DNA from 3 places in the Paenibacillus albicereus genome. Region 3 is predicted to be linked to each of the others. Evidence: predicted binding sites of a transcription regulator. Region 3 holds the regulator's gene; each other region holds the start of a gene.
The links. The regulator LexA, encoded in region 3, represses DNA repair genes until DNA is damaged. The targets are predictions, from matches to a motif close to CGAACATATGTTCG.

Region 1 (2,200 bases), 950 kb from region 3:
GCGACAAGGTCCTTGACTCAGCATACGGCGTCGTCGCGGTCGTGCGCGCCAACCAGAAGAGCCTGACGATCATGTGCGATTCGGGGTACAAAGAGGCAAGGCCTTATTCGCTTATTGTTGGGCCCTGCGCTTAAAACATTCAGGAGGTGCTGCAGATGGCTACATACCTAGTCGGCGTCCGCTGGGAGAAGGAGCGCATTCAGATTGAGGCAAAGAACGGCACGGACGCCAAGCGTAAATATTGCCGGCTGAAGGGGCGCAGATACAACGATCCGTGGTGCGGGGGCTCGATCCTCACAGCCGAAATCGTGCGTTCGAGCAATTCCAACCTTATTCAATCTCAACTCGGCTGAAACTCGCACGCAGACAGGACTCCATTTGCTTTTGGACATGGTATATTGATATTGTCAGGATCGAGAGAGACACCGCTGAGGCGTGAACGCCTTGACGATCCAGCCGGCCCAAGTGGTCGGCTTTTTGCATGCGGTGAAAGCTCCTCTCGAACCTTGCCGCCATATGTAGAGGTGCATCATGGCGTAACCTATTGCAAGACGGCCAGAAACGGCCCGAATTCGCGTTCCGGTGCCCTTGACCCCTGGCTGCCCGAATGCCGTTTACTCCATGTAGGCGGCCAACAAAGGCTTCGTCCGCTGAGCCCAACAATCAGCGGTCACCATTCACGCCGATCCTGTAGAGCCACCCTTCGGCTCATTCCTCTCCCCTGGGCCGCGACTGCAGCGGCTAAAGATCGGATCGCAGGCGCAAGCGACCAGCGTCAATAATGGTCGCACTCTTACCCAAGCTGCTGATTGATCGGCGGTTTGGGTGAGGGTACAATGTATAAAACGGAGGGGATCCTTATGCGGTTTGAAATCGGACAGAAGGTCCACAACTACCACCAAGGCGTTGGAACGTATTTGGGGTACGAGGCTTTGTCTGGATGCGACCTTGTTGATTTCGGTTGGGGCGCGGTAAGAGTTTGTGGGTTCTTTTTAACCGCAGCTGACTGACGTCAATATTTTCAACTGGTATAAGAACGAGTGTTCGCAGTATACTATCCCCAGAGGTGATCTGCATTGGGGATGAATTTAGCGCCGACAAAACGAGAGCAGGAAATGATCGAGGATGTGGCGATCCTTGAGTTGATGCCAGGTAGGTACGAGAGGGCTTATGAAACGCTCGAGGCCAATCGCAACATCCTAAACAGGCTTTACTCGGCCTGCACCTACGGCATGGCAATTTGGTCCGCTCAGAAGCTGGCTGAGCTGCGTAAAGAGCTGAAGGCGGCCAACATCTACGTTCTTCGTTTGGGGATGGAACGGGGGACGATCCTGGTGCCCTATAGGAGCAGGTCAATAACCGACGTCCTGAGGGTGCATCCAGAGGAAGCAGAGCGTAGGATCCAGGCGCTCATCGGGGATTACGCTGAGCACGTTTTCGGGAGGAGGCCGGACCTCTAACCGATTCGTCGTATGAAAAGGAGCCCGGGGAGTAATCCCACGGGCTCTTATCGTATCCGAAACTCACAGACGTTACGGATATAATATGAATCGTTGATCTTTACTGATATGGGATTCACCATCTGAATGATGCCTCCATAGTCCAGCAGCTCACCATGCATCCAGACGGATACTGGAGTTTGGCTGAGCATAGCAACGAAGAAATGCTTGTTTTGCCTGAGTATCTTGTTCTTCGGGGCGTTCATTGTTGGAGGGAGTCCAAGAATTTCGCTATGTAACCAATGGCGGCAAGTGAAGCTAAAGCTAGAATGAAACCAAAAGTGATTCTACGAAACTCCCCAAACAAGGCGTCGGCAATACGTAAAAACATCAAATCATCCCTTCCATCTCTTTACTCGAAAGATAGCATATATTGCAGATATTTGGAAGATGCTGCATACTGCTAGGATGGAGGGGATATATTGAAATCTATTTTATTTGAAGTGAAGAAAGATCAAATAACCGTTCTTCCAAATCCAAATTTAGAAAGTAAATTTCCATATCTTTGGTATCACAAAATTAATATCCTACCTGCATTTTCTGTAGGGCACTTTATAGGGTATCTGGGTTCTTTGGCTGGAGTTTCTACGAATGAAGATAGAATTGAGGGTAATAACATTGTAATGGCTTCTGATGCTGGCGAAGATGGAGTACAAACCATTCATATAGTTTTAAATTACTATGGCATTAGAGATTATGCA
Region 2 (2,200 bases), 400 kb from region 3:
TGATGCCGTTCAGCGCGCTGCTGCTGTCGGTGCTCGTGCTCGGCGAGCATGCCGGCTGGACGCAGTGGAGCGGCGGCCTGCTCGTCATGCTCGGCATGGCGCTGATCGGCCGCGCCTCCGGCCGGGCCGGCCGGAGGCCCCGAGAGGCGGCGCCTCTCGCGGGGGGAGAGAAGCTGCGGGCATGACCGTTCGGCGGGCCGAGGACGGGGTGTACAAAGGAAGGGGAAAGGGATAGACTGGAAAAAACGGAAGGGCGGACGGGCAAGGCGGAGCCGGGCCCGTCCGCTATCGCAGGAGAGGTTTGCCGCGCCGAAGCGGCCGAAAAAGGAGCGTGGAGCATGCGGCCTTATCGTCCGGGAGACGGCACGCTGGAGCAGGAGCCGTTCGCCCGTCAGGAGACGGCATTCAATTTGATCCATGCCATCAGTGCCGTGCCGGAGTCGAGGCGGCTGCGCTCGGCCGACGGGCGGCTCGTCTTCGCCCAGTCGCCGGGCCGAAACGGCTGGCTCTGGCTGTCGCCGGAGCTCGGGCCGCAGGAGCGGGAGCGCCGGCTGGACGAGCTGGACGAAGCGCTGGCGGACGCGCTTCTGCCCGGCGTGTCCGGCTCGCCGGACGAGGCGGAGCGCTTCGCGGCGCGGCATGGCGCGCGCACGGGCAGGCGGCCGCGGGTCAGCATGGTCATGGAAGCCTATGAGGCTCCCGCGCTGCGCCCGCCGTCCGGCGTCTCCGGGCGGATGCGCCTGTTCCGCGCGGACGAGCGCGAGCTCGCGGCGGAATTCCTCGCCGGCATGGTCCGCGACGTATACGGCGAGCCGGCCGACGCCGCCGGCCAGCTGGCCACGGCCGACACGCTCATCCGGGCGGACAAGCTCTACGCATGGGAGGACGGCGTCGAGCCGTCCGCGATGGCGGGCTACGGCGGCGCATCGCCTCGGCACGGGCGCATCAACGCCGTGTACACGCCCCCGGAGCGCAGGCGCCGGGGCTACGGCGGCGCGCTCGTCGCCGCCGTAGCCGGCCGCATCGCCGCCCAAGGCCTCGTGCCGATGCTGTACGCGGACCTCGCCTATCCCGACTCCAACCGCGTCTATCGCCGCCTCGGCTTCGAGCCGGCGGGCGTCATCGCGGACATCAAGCTGGATTGACCCGGCAAGCAGCCGACAAATCGCCCAGACGGCGCAAGCCTCGGCCGGCTCGGACCCTGCGGGGGCCGCACTCTCTGAGGCGCGTTCTCCTCCTGTCGGATCGCCGCTGCTCAGCCCGGAAGCCTCTTCGGAGGCCTCCGGGCTGTTCGGCGTGAGCTTCCTTATTTTCCCCCTTGCATAGGGAACATACATTCGGTATATAATACGTCTAGAGCAAGACGCGAACATACATTCGTTTCAGCCATCAGCAGGGAATGCGGCCCGCTCTCCGCAGGGTCCGTTCCCTAGAGAGCAGGAGGTGTGCCCGGTGGAGAGAGTGATCCTGCTGGCGGACTGCCAGTCGTTCTATGCTTCGGCGGAAAAGGCGGCGCATCCCGAATATCACGACAAGCCCGTGGCCGTCGGCGACCCGTCGCGGATGAACGGCATCGTGCTGGCGGCGTGCCCGCTCGCCAAGGCGCGCGGCGTGACGACGGCCTCGCGGGTCGGAGAGGCGCTGGCGCTCTGTCCGGAGCTCGTCGTCATCCGGCCGAGGATGCAGCGCTACATCGAGGTGTCGCTGTTCATCACGCAGATTTTCGAGACGTACACGGATCAGGTCGAGCCCTACAGCATCGACGAGCAGTTCCTCGACGTGACGGGATCGGCGGCGTACTACGGCGGAGCGAGGCGGACGGCGCTCGACATCCAGAACCACATCCAGCTGTCGACGGGCATCTGGTCCCGGGTCGGAATCGGGCCGACCAAGATCCTGGCCAAGATGGCCACCGACAACTATGCCAAGAAAAGCCCGGAGGGCGTGTTCGAGCTGAGCCGCGAGACGCTGGATTCGACGCTGTGGACGCTTCCGGTGCACCAGATGTTCATGGTCGCCTCGCGGATGACCCGCCATTTCAACCGGATGGGGCTCCAGACGATCGGCGACATCGCGCGGCTGGAGTTCCCGGAGTTCAAGCGGCGGATGCGGCTCGAGATGGGGCGGCAAAGCGACATCCAGGCCGGCTACTACTGGCAGACGGCGCGCGGCATCGATCCGAGCCCGGTCGTCTCCGGCA
Region 3 (2,200 bases):
GCAGGCGTGTGCGCTCTATGACTTCATCGGGCGTGAGTCCGATCGTCTTATCCTTGCGGGACAGCTCGTTGATCCGGTTGATCAGCGCATTGATATCCACTTCCGATTCCTCCCCCCCTCAGCCGAAAATGCGGTTCCTTCTCACTTTGAACGATGAGGGAACACATGTCAAGAAAGCAGCCCGGCCCTCGGGCCGAGGCCGGAGGGCTGAAGAGAACAATCTATGGCTGTCGATAGAAAAGGCCGCATGCGGGCCGAAGTTCAGCGCGAGGCCGGAATGATGAGCGTGTCGCCGGGCTCAATGGACGGGGAGGAAAGTCCATTGCGCTTCTGGAGGCGATAGACGCCCTCTCGGGTATCGTCCGCGATCCCGTGGGCCGATGCGATCGACCACAGCGTATCCCCTGCGGTGACGGTCACCGTGTCCTCTCCCGGGCGAGCAGGAGCGATCTCCGCTCCTTCGGCGCCGCCGACGCCCCAGAGGCTGACGAGAAGCAGGAGCAGCAGCAGTCCCGACACGGCCCAGGGCATCAGCCGGCGCGAAAGCCTTGCGGGGAAGGGACGGGACGCAGCTCGCCCCAGGCGCGTCTCGGCTCGCTGCAAGGCCGTACCGGAAAGGGAACCGCGCCGGATCCGGCTCGAAGTGCGGCGGACCGGTCCGTTCATGGGCGAGAGCCCGTCGGCCGCAGGCAACGACCCGACTCGTTTTGGACTGCTGTATCCCGATAACGTCAACATGATATCCACTCCCCAAACATTTGTTCTGGCATCAGATTAGCACGAACGCTTGTTTCCGTCAACGGCATTTTGGAACATTTGTTCCCTTCGCTGCGATCGGCCGGGCGAACAGCTGTTTCTCGAACTTATGTTTGTACGAACTCGGGTTCTGTGGTATACTTTTGAAAAACAAGCTGGTCTACTATATCTAATTCTGGAGTGAGTGCGATGTCTAAAGTGTCCAACCGCCAGCAGGCGATTCTCGACTTCATCAAAAACGAAGTCCGCGACAAGGGATACCCGCCTTCGGTCCGCGAGATCGGCGAAGCGGTAGGGCTGGCATCCAGCTCGACCGTCCACGGCCATCTCGACCGCCTGGAGAAGAAAGGCCTGATCCGCCGCGATCCCACGAAGCCGCGCGCGATCGAGATTCTCGACGGCGATTCTCCGGCAGAGCTTCCCTTCCCGACCGCAGTCAGCAAGATTCCGGTCGTCGGCAAGGTTACGGCCGGCGTGCCGATTACCGCCACGGAGAACATCGAGGAGTACTTCCCGCTTCCCGCTCATTTCGTAGGCGATCACGACGTGTTCATGCTCAGCGTCATCGGCGACAGCATGGTCGAGGCCGGCATACATAGCGGCGATTACGTCATCGTCCGCCAGCAGTCTTCCGCGACGAACGGCGACATCGTCGTCGCCATGACGGAGGATGACGAGGCGACCGTCAAGACCTTCTACAAGGAGAAGGACCACATCCGGCTGCAGCCGGAGAACGCCTCCATGGAGCCGATCCGGCTCAAGAACGTCAGCATCCTCGGCAAGGTCATCGGCTTGTTCCGGGACATCCACTAAGCTTGTCCGACGCTCCCGGCCGCCCGCGCGAGAATGCGGAGTACGGTGCCGAGTTTCCTTCATTACCCAGCCTTTTTCGCCCTTATTCACCGAAGCGCGCACTCCGACAGAGTGCGCGTTTTTTTGTCAAAGGTTCTTGTTTTTCGCGGTGCCACGCGGAGTTCAGCCGAACTTCTCGTAGAAGAATTCATTCAGATAAACGAGACCGGTGCCCGGGAATTTGAACCTCAAGACGAAGCCGGAGCTCTCGATCTGGATGCCAGCAAGGTAGCGGCTGCGGGCATAGGGCAGCACGAGGCGCTTCAGTCTCGCGTTGTCGTTTCGGCTGATCGCCAGCGCCACCAGCCGCGCGTAGGACGGATTCGATGCCAGCCGACGGTAGAGCGGCACGATGGCGCGGCTGATCAGCCGCAGCGCTTCCGGCTGGAAGGTGAACTGAGCCGTGCCGGGGACGATCGTGGTCGCGTTCGTATAGCGCTCCAGCGGCGGCGGGACTCGCAGATCGACAAAAAAGCCGATGCCGTTCGTACTGAACGATTGGACTTCCTCGCGCGGGACGAACCGGTTCAACAGCCTGAGGAGCGTATCGAGGTCCGCCTCTCGGACCGCTTCGGACCAGCGCTCGGCGAAT

Region 1: a site for LexA is predicted at 1,034-1,047, ahead of HGI30_RS15320 (YhjD family protein). Genes of this name have one in related genera too.
Region 2: a site for LexA is predicted at 1,367-1,380, ahead of HGI30_RS12785 (DNA polymerase IV). Genes of this name have one in related genera too.

The regions. Positions count from the first base shown of each region.
Region 1 covers NZ_CP051428.1:3,425,952-3,428,151, reverse strand. Annotated here, with positions in the region: gene HGI30_RS15330 (hypothetical protein) at 1-134, shown strand, start outside; gene HGI30_RS15325 (hypothetical protein) at 156-353, shown strand; gene HGI30_RS15320 (YhjD family protein) at 1,116-1,460, shown strand; gene HGI30_RS15315 (DUF4145 domain-containing protein) at 1,922-2,200, shown strand, end outside.
Region 2 covers NZ_CP051428.1:2,876,340-2,878,539, reverse strand. Annotated here, with positions in the region: gene HGI30_RS12795 (DMT family transporter) at 1-185, shown strand, start outside; gene HGI30_RS12790 (GNAT family N-acetyltransferase) at 339-1,145, shown strand; gene HGI30_RS12785 (DNA polymerase IV) at 1,453-2,200, shown strand, end outside.
Region 3 covers NZ_CP051428.1:2,476,271-2,478,470, reverse strand. Annotated here, with positions in the region: gene HGI30_RS10935 (DUF896 domain-containing protein) at 1-100, opposite strand, end outside; gene HGI30_RS10930 (LysM peptidoglycan-binding domain-containing protein) at 262-531, opposite strand; gene lexA (transcriptional repressor LexA) at 946-1,569, shown strand; gene HGI30_RS10920 (hypothetical protein) at 1,732-2,200, opposite strand, start outside.